2 regions of the Mucilaginibacter sp. OAE612 genome follow, and region 1 is predicted to be linked to the other one. Evidence: riboswitches for the same ligand, from Rfam matches in the RefSeq annotation. Region 1 holds a riboswitch; the other holds the start of a gene.
What was found. A riboswitch is a leader RNA that binds a small molecule or an ion and turns the genes downstream of it on or off. The one in region 1 is predicted to bind thiamine pyrophosphate.
Positions count from the first base shown of each region.

Region 2: another riboswitch for thiamine pyrophosphate. It lies ahead of thiS (sulfur carrier protein ThiS); the one in region 1 lies ahead of ABID99_RS24420 (TonB-dependent receptor).

Region 1 is NZ_JBGMUW010000001.1:5,867,114-5,874,898, forward strand. It holds gene ABID99_RS24410 (acyl-CoA dehydrogenase) at 84-1,175, opposite strand; gene pnuC (nicotinamide riboside transporter PnuC) at 1,499-2,131, opposite strand; gene ABID99_RS24420 (TonB-dependent receptor) at 2,201-4,654, opposite strand; TPP riboswitch at 4,717-4,934, opposite strand; gene aspS (aspartate--tRNA ligase) at 5,125-6,870, shown strand; gene ABID99_RS24430 (FKBP-type peptidyl-prolyl cis-trans isomerase) at 6,934-7,398, shown strand; gene ABID99_RS24435 (FKBP-type peptidyl-prolyl cis-trans isomerase) at 7,478-7,785, shown strand, end outside.
Region 2 is NZ_JBGMUW010000001.1:2,190,559-2,198,343, reverse strand. It holds gene ABID99_RS09245 (outer membrane beta-barrel protein) at 1-2,309, shown strand, start outside; gene ABID99_RS09240 (rhodanese-like domain-containing protein) at 2,574-3,503, opposite strand; TPP riboswitch at 3,791-3,882, shown strand; gene thiS (sulfur carrier protein ThiS) at 3,948-4,151, shown strand; gene thiC (phosphomethylpyrimidine synthase ThiC) at 4,169-6,052, shown strand; gene ABID99_RS09225 (thiamine phosphate synthase) at 6,052-6,660, shown strand; gene ABID99_RS09220 (thiamine phosphate synthase) at 6,657-7,301, shown strand; gene ABID99_RS09215 (thiazole synthase) at 7,312-7,785, shown strand, end outside.

The DNA of each region.
Region 1 (7,785 bases):
CAGCTCCATGCACCATCTTTAAATAAATTTCAAACTTCATTCCGATTTTTTACGGGGTTACGAACGAGCTAACTGAATATCTTTTAATCAATCGATTCAAAGGTTAACAGCGAATGCTGACCTGCGGTATGCAGGTCCCGCCATACCTGGTTAATTTCTGTATCCGGGTTGGCGGCAGATAAACCACAGTAGGGATAAAGCTTATCCACACTTTCGCGCGAAACTTTGGCCAGCTTCCGGCTCATTAAACTTACTTCCTGTAAGCAGTTATTATCGGCCGATTCAAAGTTGTTCCAGGAGTTATCAACAGTATTATAAAACGCTGCCCGGGTTTCATTCATCAATGCAGTTTGTTCGGTCAATAATTGTTGAATGTATACCTTTTGAGGTTCGGTTAAACGCGGGCTATTCATCCGTTCATCAAAGGCCGGTCCGCACAGGTCAAGAAAATGAACAGCTAATCCCGAAAGGTTAGCAGCCAGCGTTGCTTCGGCTAATTGCAGAAAGGGATAGCGATATAAAGGTTCGTTTACAACCGTATACTGCGGGTCGATCTTAAAACAACGATTTTTATCAACGTACAGGTCTTTTACTTCATAGGCATCACTTCCGGTAGCCATCATGCCAACATATTTCCAGGCCGGAAAAATACTAACATCTTTTTTGTCGAAAACAAAAGGAAGTATCAGCGGTTCGCCCTCATCATTCAAAACAGTGTCATCGCCTTTTTTAATGATGCAATTTGCAGTGATATGTGTGGCATGATGTGCACCGCTGGCATATTTCCAGGTACCGTTGATCATATAGCCATCACCACTGATGGTAGCTGTACCTGTTGATGCGCCGCTACCTGCCAGGCACAATTGCGGATTGGTCATGATCTCTGCAGCTAAAGCCGGATCCAGAAATCCACCAAACCAACCTGCACCGGCACAAAGGGTCACAACCCAACCCAAACTGCCATTGGCCCAGGCCAGGCTTTCTTCCAGCCGTACCATTTGCGGCAACGCCAATTGCAAACCGGAATAAACTTGCGGCACTAAAAATTTAAACCAGCCCTGCTCATAAATAAGCGCCAGCTGATCAGGCTGCAGCTTGCCGGCCTGCTCAGCTGCAGGAGCATCTTTCCGGATGATATCAACCCATTCGGGTTTTAAATTTTGTGATGGATGCATTTTTTATTTAGCTTAAAGCTGAAAGCAAAAGGCTTAAAGCGTAACAGACAATACTCAATTTACCATCAGGATAACAAAAGATACTGACAGTATTTTGTCAGTGTTCAATTTTTGAAAAACGGGTGTTCAATGTTTCGGCTCCTTAAAAACACAAAGCGCTGATTACCAGAACCAAGGTGTTCAATTTGATTAAAATTGAATTTCAACAAATTCGTAAAGCATTGGTTATCAGCCATGTTGATTTTTCAAAAAACGCCGGGTGTTTACACTTTTTAAAATTGAACACCTGGTACAACCTGGCCATTGAACATTCTTCCTGACCTCTAATCTCCAACCACCAACCGCTCTGCCTCTACCTGTTTCTTCCATTCAAAATAGCCCCATATCGCTATAATAAACAGGAAGATGGTGAGCATGGCAAACATAGGCAGCTTTTTGTAAAACAGAAGCGGCACCGCGAAGAAGTTGGAAATGTTCAAAAAAATCCAATTCTCCATTTTACGGCGTGCCAGCAACCACATACCTGCCCAGGCGGTAGAGGATACCAAAGCATCCCAGCCGGGCACGTTTGACGGTGTAAAATACTTAGCAGGTAGGTTTTTGATCATGTAATAAAATACCACCCAACCCACAATGCTGATCGCCAAACTTATTATCCATTCATTTTTGGTGGAGTAGGTAATTTTTACCGGAGGCTCGTTCCGTTTCTTTACCCAGTAGATCCAACCATAAACGCTCATTACAATGTAGTAGCCGTTCAGTACCGATTCGGCATACAAATGAACTTCCATCAGCAGAAATATCGAGATGGCCGTACCCAATATTCCTGCCGGGTACAACAATATGCTATTTACGCGGGCCAGCAACACCTCGGTAACACCCAGCGCAACGGCAAGCCATTGCAGCCAGGTGGTTTCCTTTATTTGTTCAATGAACAGGTCGAGCCAATGATTCATATCCTAATCCTCAATTCGTGAAATTCGATCCAATTCGTAAAATTTGCGTCGATATAAAATTACGGCCCATTAAAATCCCAGACTCAACGATGCCATAAAGTTCCGCGGGGCCTGCGGGAAGTAATAGTTATAGTTAATTACATGCCCACCTTCAATATCCGGGTAGGTAGCACCATTGTTTTCATACTTCTCGCTGAAGATATTATTAACCTGCAGACCAACAGTTATGTTTTTAACCGAGCGAACACTGAAGCTGTACCTCAGCCTCACATCGTTCACAAAAAAGCTGTTCAGCAAACGGTTGGCGGCATAAGGATTAGCGGCATTATCGGGTGCTATGCCAAAACCTTCGGGATTACGGTTCATGGTATTATCTAAATATTGCTTACCCACATATTTGCTGATGAAGGCAATTTCTCCGCCTTTAACAGGACTGTAACTGATTACGCTTGAACCTGTGAAAGACGGCGAATAGGCAATATCTGTTTTGGCAAAAGTTTCTTCAACCAGCGAGCCATCGTCATAATTAGAGAAAAACTGGTGATAGTTTTTAATCTTGTTAGTACTGAGCGTTGCGGTAGCGCTCCAGTTTAACTGATCAGTGATTTTCACTTTTCCGCTGAATTCCAAACCCGCGCGGTAGCTGTCCTTTACGTTGGTACGCACCGGGCTGCCTACATCATTCAATGAGCCGGTTAATACCAGTTGATTTTTATATAGCATGTAGAAACCATTCAACTCCCCGCTAAAAACAGGTGAGCTGAAGCGGTAGCCGGCCTCAAAATCTTTCAGGTTTTCTGGTTTCGGCCGGTTTTGCGGAGGCGAGTCGACATAATCATCGCGGTTGGGCTCATGGTTGCCCACCGCAAAGGAGGCATACACATTACTGTGCTCATTAAACTGGTAAGTAACACCTGCTTTAGGGTTAAAGAAGTTTAACTGCGCTGTTTGCTGCGCATTGTTAAGGTTTTTGTCGATACCGAAGAACGAATAATTAATGTGGCGGTATTGCATATCGGCATACAACAAAAATTTATCTACATGCCATTCGGCACGGCCAAAAATGTTAAAATCTTTCTTTTTGGCATCATCCCGATAGTATTGATAGTTAGGACCAACGCCTATACTTTCTTCGGCAGAAATAATATTACCATAATGCGCACCTTTATATTCGTTATAGGCGCCGCCAAGGTTGAAGTTCAATTTGGTAGTAGGCTGATATTTTAAGGCATAAGTAACACCATAAAAATCATTATTAAGCCACAGCCTGCGAACAAGATTAGTGGTTGAAATGGTATCGGTACCATAAATAACAGGTGATAAACCATAATTACTCACAGCATCTCCTTTCCTGTACTCTTCGTAATAACCTTCGCCATGAGTGTAATGCAGGGCCCCGCTGAACGACAGTTTATCCGAAAACTTTTTATCGTACAGTAACTGGTAATGGTTTTGCAGGTAATCGTCAACCTGGTCTTTATAAAAGGTTCCGTTACCCATATCTCCCAGTTCGTTATAAGTACGGTTATCCGGGCGGGTATCATCGCCTATTACATAATCGGCTACGCCGTTCCAGGCCTGGTAGGTACGTTCATGGCCCGAGAACACGTTTAATCTTAAAGTACTGTTATCACCATAATAAGCACCGCTTACAAAAAATGATTTCAGACGGGATGATGCACGGGCGATATACCCGTCGGAACGGATGCGCGATAACCTCCCGTCGATACTGAACCTGCCGCCAAGCAGACCAGTCCCTACGCTTACGGTGTTTTTTAATGAACCGTATGAACCTGCCGAGTTATCGAGCTGAGCATAAGCGGTATCCCTGCGAGTAGCGGTTTGTACATTGATACTACCGCCAAAGGCACCTGCTCCATTGGTTGAGGTACCCACACCACGCTGGATTTGCAGGGTGTTGATAGATGATGCAAAATCGGGCAGATCGACAAAGTATGCGCCCTGGCTTTCAGCATCATTTAAAGGGATGCCGTTAACCGTTACGTTAATGCGCGATGCGTCTGATCCGCGGATGCGGATCCCTGTGTAACCTATACCTGTACCTGCATCCGAGTTGATCACTACCGATGGCGTTTGGTTAAGCAGGTAAGGCAAGTCCTGGCCAAAGTTGTTTTTTTCGAGATCTTTTTTGCTGAGGTTAGTGAATGTTGTAGGTGAGTTTTTACCTGCACGGGTAGCGGTTACAGTAACCTCATCGGCAGTAAATGTACTGCCGCCCAATAAAAAGTTAATTGATTGATTAGCAGCAAGCGTAACACTTTTGGTTAAAGGTTGATAGCCGATATAGCTTGCTTTAACGGCATAATTGCCTTTTTTCAGATCGTTAAAACTATACTTACCTGCAGCGTCGGTAACGGTGCTTTGCTGAGGGTTTGAAATAGTAATAGTTGCGCCGGCCAATGCTTCGCCGGATTGATTGGTCACTTTCCCCGAAATGGAAAGCTGGGCCGATGCCATAACAGGCAACAACAGGGCCATAACAGCCACAAATAAATTTTTCAAAATGTTGTAAAACAAAAATTGAGTTAAACCATCTGCGCGCCAGGGTAACGCGGCAGTACACTTAACTTATTTACCTTTATCCCTCCGCCGGCATTATCCGGATCAGGTGTGGGGGGAAGTCGTGAGCCGGAAGTCGTTAGTCCAAAGTCGCTTTGACTTAAGGCTTAAAACTTAGTACTTATTGACTTACTCCCTGGGTATGATCTCAGCCCGTCTTTCAGTTTGGTAAACAATCTGCAGTTTGTTTTGCAACCAAAGCAAGGCACCCCTTGAGAATTATTGAGGCAAAGATAGGATTTAAGTCCGAAAGTCAATGGTCAGGAAGTCCGAAAGCTGAATATCTGCACTCAAAAGCCAGTAAGCCTATAGATTATGCAGAAAGAATACTGTTACTTTCGGACTTTCCGACTTTCGGACTTCCAGACTTCCAACTAAAACCCTACTTTTGCAGACTTTTATAAAACATTGTTATGCTTAGAACTCATACCTGCGGCGAATTAAATATCAGCCATTTAGGCCAAACCGTTACTTTATGCGGTTGGGTACAAAAATCGCGCGATTTGGGCGGTACCACTTTTATCGACGTGCGCGACCGTTATGGTTTAACCCAATTGATATTTAACACAGATACAGATGCTACCCTGCGCGAAAAAAGCCGCGGGCTTGGTCGTGAGTTTGTGATCAAAGTTACCGGTGATGTAATTGAACGTGCCAGCAAGAACACCAAAATCCCAACCGGCGAAATTGAAATTGCCGTTACTGATATTGAAGTGCTTAATGCTGCCAAGCTGCCGCCGTTCCTGATTGAGGACGAAACCGATGGCGGCGAGGAACTGCGTGCCAAATATCGCTACCTCGACCTGCGCCGTAACCCTATCCGCAACAACCTGGTACTTCGCCATAAGATGGCGCAGGAAGTGCGTAAATATTTAGATAAGCTTGATTTCATCGAAGTTGAAACCCCGGTACTGATCAAATCGACTCCAGAAGGCGCGCGTGACTTTGTAGTGCCAAGCCGCATGAACGCAGGTGAATTTTACGCCCTCCCGCAATCGCCCCAAACTTTTAAGCAATTATTGATGGTAAGCGGCTTTGACCGTTATTTCCAGATCGTAAAATGTTTCAGGGATGAGGACTTACGTGCCGACCGCCAGCCAGAGTTTACCCAGATCGACTGCGAGCTTTCGTTTGTGAGCCAGGAAGATATCCTGAATATTTTTGAAGGCCTTACACGTCACCTGTTCAAAACTGTAAAGGGTATTGATTTGGTTGAACTGCCGCGCATGTTGTATTCAGATGCTATGCGTTTATACGGATCTGACAAACCCGACCTACGTTTTGGGATGGAGTTTGTTGATCTGAATGATATTGTTAAAGGCAAAGGATTTAGCATTTTTGACAATGCAGAACTGGTTGTTGGCATCAACGCCAAAGGCTGCGCAGGTTATACCCGTAAACAGGTTGATGAGCTTACCGAGTGGTTAAAACGCCCGCAAATTGGTGTAACCGGCATGATCTATTGCCGTTACAATGAGGATGGCACCCTGAAGTCATCGGTTGATAAATTTTATAGTGAAGATGAGCTGACCAACTGGGCTGCTGCTTTCAATGCCGAAAAAGGCGATTTGATGCTGATCCTGGCCGGTGGCGCTGATAAGGTGCGTAAACAACTGAACGAACTGCGTTTAGAAATGGGTAACCGTTTAGGCCTTCGCGATAAAAATACTTTTGCGCCGCTATGGGTTGTTGACTTCCCGTTGCTGGAGTGGGACGAAGAAAGTGGCCGTTATCATGCTATGCACCATCCGTTCACCTCGCCAAAACCCGAAGACATTGCCATGCTGGATACCGAACCGGGAGCTGTACGTGCCAATGCTTATGATTTGGTGATCAACGGTACCGAAATTGGTGGTGGCTCTATCCGGATCCATGACCGCGGCTTGCAATCATTGATGTTCAAGCACCTTGGTTTCTCGCCGGAGGAAGCACAGAAACAGTTTGGCTTTTTGATGGATGCTTTTGAATATGGAGCACCTCCGCATGGTGGTATCGCGTTTGGTTTCGATCGTTTGGCATCGATATTTGCAGGTTTGGATTCAATTCGCGATGTGATCGCATTTCCTAAAAATAATTCGGGCCGCGATGTGATGATCGATTCACCATCAACCATTGCCGAAGCACAAATGACCGAACTAAAAATAAAAACAACGGTTTAATCAACCCAAAACATAAATTGAGCCTCCTTTATTGCAAAGGGGGCTTTTATTTGGACCCCTATCATGAAAAAACACATTCTATTGCTAAGCGCGGTTATTATTACACTGATGATGTCATGTGATAACTCAGCGAAATTAAACCGGGCTAAACAAGCCAAAACAGATGATTCGCTGATCCGCATTTACCTGAAGGCCAACCCGCAGATCAAAGTGCAGAAACACCCCTCCGGTATTTATTACCAGGTTTTATCCGAAGGTAAGGGGAGGAACCCTAACGAAAATTCGTTGGTCACTGTAAATTATACCGCAGCGCTGTTAAATGATATGGTAGTTGATAAAGCAAGCGGTTTTTCAAGCTCGTTAGACCGTTTGATAAAAGGCTGGCAAATAGGTATTCCATTGGTAAAACAGGGCGGCACCATATTGCTCATTGTACCCTCGGGCCTTGCCTACGGTGCAAATGGCGTAGGCCGTATCCCCGAAAATTCGGTATTGGTTTTCACTGTCGATTTAACAGAATTTAACTAATCTTCCCAAAATAAGTTCAATTATTGTAGCGTTCTGTAGCTTTTGCGCGTCAAATTAATCCAAACAGAACTATTAACTAATGAAGAAATTTCTATTATTCGTATTCGCCCCATTGGTGATCCTCACCTCGTGCTCAAAAGACAAATTCGATGCCTCAAAACAGGCAGCCACGGATGATGCCGCTATTAAAGCTTATATCGGTACTGACACTGCTTTTCATACTACTGCTGATGGCTCTGGTGTTTATTACAAGATAGTAATCCAGGGAACAGGTGCAAATCCAACCATTAAATCGACTGTTAAAGTAACTTATACCGGCAAACTATTGGATGGAACTACATTTGACTCGGGCACCATTAACCAAAGCCTGCAGGGCCTTATCAAGGG
Region 2 (7,785 bases), 3.7 Mb from region 1:
CCGCCGATGGTGCTACCGTTAAACTGATACAGGCAAACAAACAGGCCAGTATGATCGTAACTAACGCCCGCGGCCAGGCCAGGTTTCAGAACATTGCGCAGGGAGCATTCAGCTTCTCGGTAACTTATACGGGATATCAGCCCCAAACCACCCGCAGCTATACCATTGCGGAGAATATTAAGCAGGATACCATCCGCATACAAGCCCTGAGTACTGTACTGAAAGAGGTGAACATCACTGCCAAAACGCCGCCGGTAGAGGTGAAGCAGGGAAAGGTGATCGTAAACGTTGATGCTTCGGTTACGAATGTGGGGGCCACGGTACTGGAGGTATTGGAGAAATCGCCGGGGGTAATGGTCGACCGTAATGGCGGCATTGCTTTACAGGGCAAGCCCGGGGTGCTGGTGATGATAGACGGCAAGCCTACCTACCTCTCCGGCGCCGACCTCAACAACCTGCTCAGCAGCATGAGCTCCACCCAGGTGGCGCAAATTGAACTGATTGCCAATCCCACCGCACGGTATGATGCCAGCGGAAACGCGGGGATCATTAATATTAAAACCAAAAAGAACCGGCAAAAGGGTTTCAACGGGTCGGTTACGGCTACGGTGGCGCAGGGAGTTTACTTCAAAACCAATAACACGCTCACGCTCAATTACCGCGCCGGGCGTGTCAGCACTTTCTTTAATTACAATATCAGCCGGCAGAAGTATCTTACCAACCTGTACGCGCTGCGTAAATACACCGGCGCCGACGGGGCGACCACCGCAACGCTGGATCAGCCATCACACTTCACCGGCACACTGCTGAACAATACGGCCAAAGCGGGGCTGGACTATGAAGTTTCGCCTAAAACAACGGTTGGCATTGTGCTCGGCGGAACCATGATCCATCGCGAGGGCAACAATACAGCTTCGGCGCGCTGGCTCAACCCAAGTGGTGCGGCAGATTCTGTCATCGCTACCGATAACGCCAATAACAGCCGGTTTAAAAACGGCCAGGTGAGCCTGAGCCTCCGCCATGCCATCAGCAAAAACCAGGACATCAGCGCTGATGCCGACTGGCTGCACTACAACATTACCAGCGACCAGAATTTCAACAACCGCCTGCAAACCACCGGCGGTTATAACGAATCTACACGCGCCAACATCCCCACCACCATCAACATATTCACTGGCAAAGCCGACTATACGCTTAAAACCGACAGCGATGGCCAATTTCAGGCGGGCTGGAAATCGGCACACAGCAGTACCGATAACTCCGCCGGTTACCAAAACCTCAATGCGGGCCAATGGACTGATGACCTGACCCGCAGTAACCATTTCCTTTACAGTGAGAACATCCACGCGGTTTACACGCAATGGGAGCGCAAGCATAAGGCCATTTCCTATCAGGTAGGCTTACGTTATGAGCATACCGATTATCACGCCCATCAACTGGGTAATGTGCTGCAAAAAGATTCGGCCTTTTCGCGCAACTACGGCAGCTTTTTTCCCAGCGGCTATTTCAGTTACCAGGCCGATACTGCAAATAGCTTTACTTTAACGGTAAGCCGCCGTATTGATCGCCCGGTTTACCAAACGCTTAACCCATTTTATTTTATCATTAACAAGTACACTTATCAAACGGGCAACCCTTATATTTTACCTCAATACAGCTGGAACCTGGAGCTGAGCCATCAATACAAAAACCTGCTCACCACCACGGTATCTTACAGCAATATCAACAACTACTTTTCGCAGATCTTTTTGAGCGACCCTACCCTTGCGGGTATTTTGCTGTATACACAGGGCAACGTGGGGCGCACGTATATCATCGGCGTATCCGAAGCTATCACGGCCTCCCCCACCAACTGGTGGACGCTTACAGCACAGGCGCTGTACAATTACAAAAAACTGAGCGGTTTTAACGGCAATCATTACACATCAGATATTAACCAGCTTAACCTCAATGCCAGCAACCAGTTCACCATGGGCAAACGTTTTACGGGCGAGGTATCGGGCTTTTACACCACCCGCGCCCGCAACGATGTGCAGGAACGGCTATACCCTACCGGGCAGCTCTCGGCAGGGCTGGGCATGTCGGTATTTAAAAAGAAGGCCACCCTGAAGTTGAGCATGCGCGATATATTCTATACCAATGCCATGGAAGGCTTAACGCAGTTCCCCAACGCCACCGAGTATTTTAAGATTAAGCGCGATAGCCGCGTAGTGGTGCTCGCGTTCACCTATCGTTTCGGCAAAACCTTCAAAACGGCCAAGCGCGACAACGGCGCGGCCGATGAAATGCAGCGTGTAGGGAATGGGTAAAGCCCCACCCAAACCCTCCCCGGAAGGGAGGGCTTAAAAAAATGCACATCAAAAAGTCTCCCCTTCCGGGGGAGATTTAGCGGGGGCTTATTGCTTTAATCTTGCGGTCGTTTGCAACAAGCGCTGATATTGCTTTTATGTAGAGACGCATCACATGCGTCTCCCATAGGTCAAGCTGCTTTACAGTTCATGAACATCAGGAATCTGTATGCGGAAGACCCATGTGATGCGTCTTTACATTAAACAATTGAATTTGAACTGGCATTAAAGAAATGTAACCTGCTGGCCTGATTGGGCCCATGCATCAATCCCTCCTACTAAAGGCCGGATGCGCTTCAGGCCAACTTTACGCAATTTCTCGGCATACCTTGCAGCGGTTATTTCATTGGGGCACGAACAGTAAATAACAATCTCCTTATGCCCGGCATATCGGTCGGCAATATCATTAAAACTGTTTTCGTCTATGGGAACTGAGCCCGGTATAAATCCATTTCTTGTGCGCTGATCTATCGGGCGTGCATCAAGTATCACAGGGTTCGATTCTCCGTCAATCAGTTCTATCAAATCATTCACAGTTAACCTATCCGTTTCAAACTGCCTGATAAGGCGATAACGACGCAGCCATTTGAACAAAAGGTATAAACCGAACAGCACGACGACAAATAAACCGCCCATCGTGCCATAATGACTTAATGCAGCGATCAAGCCATCAACCTGGTGCCGAAAAACTGCACCCAGCGTCACCGCCGCGCCGAGATAGATAAGTGCTGCGATAGATGAAAAAAACACAAATAATGTCACCCGCATTGCATAAACTCCGGCAACAACAGGTGCCAGTGTTGACAGCCCCGGAATAAATTTAACAATGGTTAACGCCGGGGCGCCGTAGCGTTCAAAAATATCGCCGGTACTGCGAACACAGGTATCCGGTGACATAGAAATTTTACATAATTTCCCAAGGATCCCTGTTCCGTATCTCTTCCCGGCAAAATATAATATAAGGTCGCCTGCTAAGGTACCCAGTGATCCGGTTAAAATGAGTATGATGATATTAGCTTCGGTTGCAGGCGTTACAGCAGTAGTTACAATCAATACTGCAAATGCAGGCAGCGGCAATCCAACACTCTGTAAAAGAGTGATCAAAAATACCAGCCACAGCCCATAGGTTTGTATTAAATCAACTAATGCGTTCATACTTCAGTTGCAGCTAAGATAAGACACTTATTTTTATTGACCGGCCCGATTTTGCCGATTAACAATTATTTGACATCAGGTTGAGAGTAGTCTATTATTTCATGGATTTTAGGCTAAGCCGATGATAGCTTGCCTGATGTTTTAAAATTATTTTCGCCAGTATTAATACCATTCAATCGTTTGACATTCAACACACTTACACGTTAAAACAAATTACCATCAATAGTAACCAGATAGTCTTAACATAAAATTGATTTGGATTAATCAATTTTATTCCTTTAGCTTTACTGCAACTTTAGGGGTGTCCTGACGGACTGAGATAATACCCTTTGAACCTGATCCGGGTAATGCTGGCGAAGGGAAAAGTGACGATAACACTATTGGTGTTGTTTTTTCTTTCCTAATACGGGGACATTCCTACAGTTGAAATTTTAATGCAACGTAATGGAAGTAACCGTTAATCAACAAAATTTTATTGTGCCTGATAACTGCAATGTGCAGGCTTTGCTCGCTGATGTCTTGCAGCACCCTGACCGGGGGCTGGCCATTGCCATCAACGAAGCTATTGTTCCCAAAACCCAATGGGAAAACCACAAGCTCAATCGGGGCGATAAAATCATCATTATTAAAGCCACCCAGGGAGGATAAACACCCAATAGCCTTTTATGAAAACAGAAAAAACACCTACAGCACAAGCCATCACGCAAACACCGTTTCCAGCCTCGCGTAAGATTTACGTTAAAGGGCAATTACACGACATTGACGTGGCCATGCGCGAAATAAGCCTGAACGACACCCAACTACATGGCCGTTTTGGCGAAACCGAGCCCAACGCCCCGGTAACTGTTTACGATACCAGCGGCCCTTATACCGATCCAAACATAGCCATCGATGTTAAAAAAGGTTTACCCCGCCTGCGCGAAAAATGGATCACTTCGCGTGGTGATGTCGAGCTGCTGGATAGCATATCATCAGCATATGGCCGCGAACGCTTAAACAGTAAAGAGCTTGATCATTTACGTTTTGGCTACCAAAGTAAACCTTTCCGCGCCAAAGCAGGCATGAATGTATCACAACTGCATTACGCAAAAAAGGGTATCGTTACACCCGAAATGGAGTACATTGCCATACGCGAAAACCAACGCATCGATCTGCTGAAACAACAGTTGAACGGGCAATACGATGTAATGAGCCAACAGCATCAGGGCCATAGCTTTGGTGCCAACACACCTAAAGGTTACATTACGCCCGAATTTGTACGACAAGAGGTAGCCGCCGGTCGGGCTGTTATCCCATCAAATATCAATCACCCCGAAAGTGAACCGATGATCATTGGCCGTAATTTTTTGGTTAAGATCAATGCCAATATTGGCAACTCGGCAGTTACCTCGAGTATTGAAGAAGAAGTAGAAAAAGCCGTTTGGGCATGCCGCTGGGGCGCCGATACCATTATGGACCTGTCGACAGGTAAAAACATTCACGAAACCCGCGAATGGATCATCCGCAACACACCTGTGCCCATAGGTACCGTGCCTATTTACCAGGCGCTCGAAAAAGTGAACGGCAAAGCCGAAGACCTGACCTGGGAACTGTTCAGGGATACGCTGATAGAACAGGCAGAGCAGGGTGTTGATTATTTCACTATCCATGCGGGCGTGTTGCTGCGCTATGTGCCTTTAACGGCCAAACGTATTACCGGTATCGTATCGCGCGGTGGTTCTATCATGGCCAAATGGTGCCTGGCCCATCATAAAGAGAATTTCCTGTACACGCATTTTGAAGAGATCTGCGAGATCATGAAAGCGTATGATGTCGCCTTCTCGCTGGGCGATGGCTTGCGCCCCGGCTGTATTGCCGATGCCAACGATGCCGCGCAGTTTGGCGAGCTGGAAACCCTGGGCGAGCTGACCAAAATAGCCTGGAAGCACGATGTGCAAACCATTATTGAAGGCCCCGGCCACGTACCCATGCACCTCATCAAAGAGAACATGGAGAAACAATTAAAGCATTGTTCTGAAGCGCCTTTTTACACTTTAGGTCCGTTAACTACCGATATCGCTCCGGGTTATGATCATATTACTTCGGCTATCGGCGCTGCCATGATCGGTTGGTTCGGTACCGCTATGTTGTGCTATGTGACCCCTAAAGAACACCTGGGTTTGCCCAACAAAAAAGATGTTAAAGACGGCGTGATCACGTACAAAATTGCTGCCCATGCTGCCGATTTAGCCAAAGGTCATCCCGGTGCGCAGTATCGCGACAATGCGTTGAGCAAGGCACGTTTCGAGTTCAGGTGGGAAGATCAGTTTAACCTGTCGTTGGATCCGGATACGGCTAAAGAATTTCATGATGAAACCCTGCCTGCCGAGGGAGCCAAGATCGCGCACTTTTGCTCGATGTGCGGGCCAAACTTCTGCTCGATGAAAATAACCCAGGATGTGCGCGACTTTGCCAAAGAGAATGGTGTTAACGAAGCCGACGCCCTAACCCGTGGCATGGAACAAAAATCAAAAGAGTTTGCCGAAAAAGGCAGCGAAATATACCTGTAATGGAATTGATCGTGATATCGGCCCCGGATACTGTGACGGATGAAGCACAAATAATCAATCGCTTGTTCGGGGCCGGGTTACAGCGCTTCCATCTGCGCAAACCGGATTGGAATCTCGATCAATGTACCAATCTGATTACTCAGATTGACCAGGCCTATCATCATGCTATAGTTTGTCATCAGCATCATAGGCTGGCCAAAGTTTTTGAGATGCACTATTTACATTATCCCGAAAAGGATCGTATCAAAAGCGACCACCTGGATTTAAATATTCAGCTTAATCAGGGTTACCGATTGAGTACTTCGATACATGATGTTAGCGTCACATCCTCACTAAAACATTTTGAGTACACATTTTTAAGCCCGGTGTTCAACAGCATATCCAAGCCAGGTTATCAAAGCATGCTGCCTGCCGGTTTTTGTTTAGACCGTAATAAGTCCGGACCAAAAATAATAGCGCTTGGCGGCGTGGATATAACCAATTTAAACCTGCTAAAAAAAATGAATTTTGACGGAGCGGCGGTTTTGGGTGCTATCTGGCAAGATCCCAAGCAGGCTGTTTCCAATTTTATAAGCATTAAAAAACAAACCGAACAATTAAATCCATGATTGATAAACTGCATTATATCTCTCAACAATCTCAAAATGGCACGCACCTTAGCGCTATCAAAGCGGCTTTGGATGCGGGCTGTAAATGGATACAGTTGAGGGTTAAAGATCAGCCCGAAGACATCATTCTGCAATATGCCATCGAGGCCGTTAAACTTTGTGACGGGTACGGTGCCAGATTAATAGTGAACGACCATCCTGAAATTGCAAAAAAGGCGGGTGCCCACGGGCTGCACCTGGGTTTACAGGATATGCCCATACAACAGGCCCGTCAGATTGTTGGCCATGATATGATCATCGGTGGTACGGCCAATACATTTGCGCATGTAAAACAGCGCGTTGCCGAGGGCGCCGACTATATCGGCCTTGGCCCTTACCGTTTTACAACTACCAAACAAAAGCTGAGCCCTATTTTGGGGCTGGACGGTTACCGGGATATCATGGATCAGATGCGTCTTGCAAATATGAGGATCCCGGTAATCGCTATCGGCGGCATTGTGCCGGCCGATATACCGCTGATCATACAAAGCGGCGTATATGGTGTTGCGCTGTCCGGCGCCATCACCCACGCCACCAACGCCAGGCAAGTGGTTTCGGAATTATACCATCATTTAAATCAACCTTCGTTTAACGAAGCTTAAAATCAACACTATGTTAACCATCGCTGATAAAACTTTTCAGTCGCGCTTATTTTCAGGCACTGGCAAATTTAACTCGCCTGCCATGATGGAGGAGGCATTGCTGGCCTCAGGCTCTGAACTGGTAACCGTAGCCCTAAAGCGTGTTGATGTAAAAAACAACGACAACGACGATCTGTTGCTGCGTTTAAAATATCCGCATATTAATCTGCTGCCCAATACCTCAGGTGTACGGAACGCTAAGGAGGCTGTGTTTGCTGCCCAGCTTGCCCGCGAGGCGCTGGAAACCAACTGGATAAAGTTGGAGATCCATCCCGATCCCAAATACCTGATGCCCGACCCTATAGAAACCCTAAAAGCTACCGAAGAACTGGCGAAACTGGGTTTTATAGTATTGCCCTATATCCATGCCGACCCCGTATTATGCAAAAGGCTTGAAGAAGCCGGTACTGCGGCTGTAATGCCTTTAGGCTCGCCCATAGGTAGC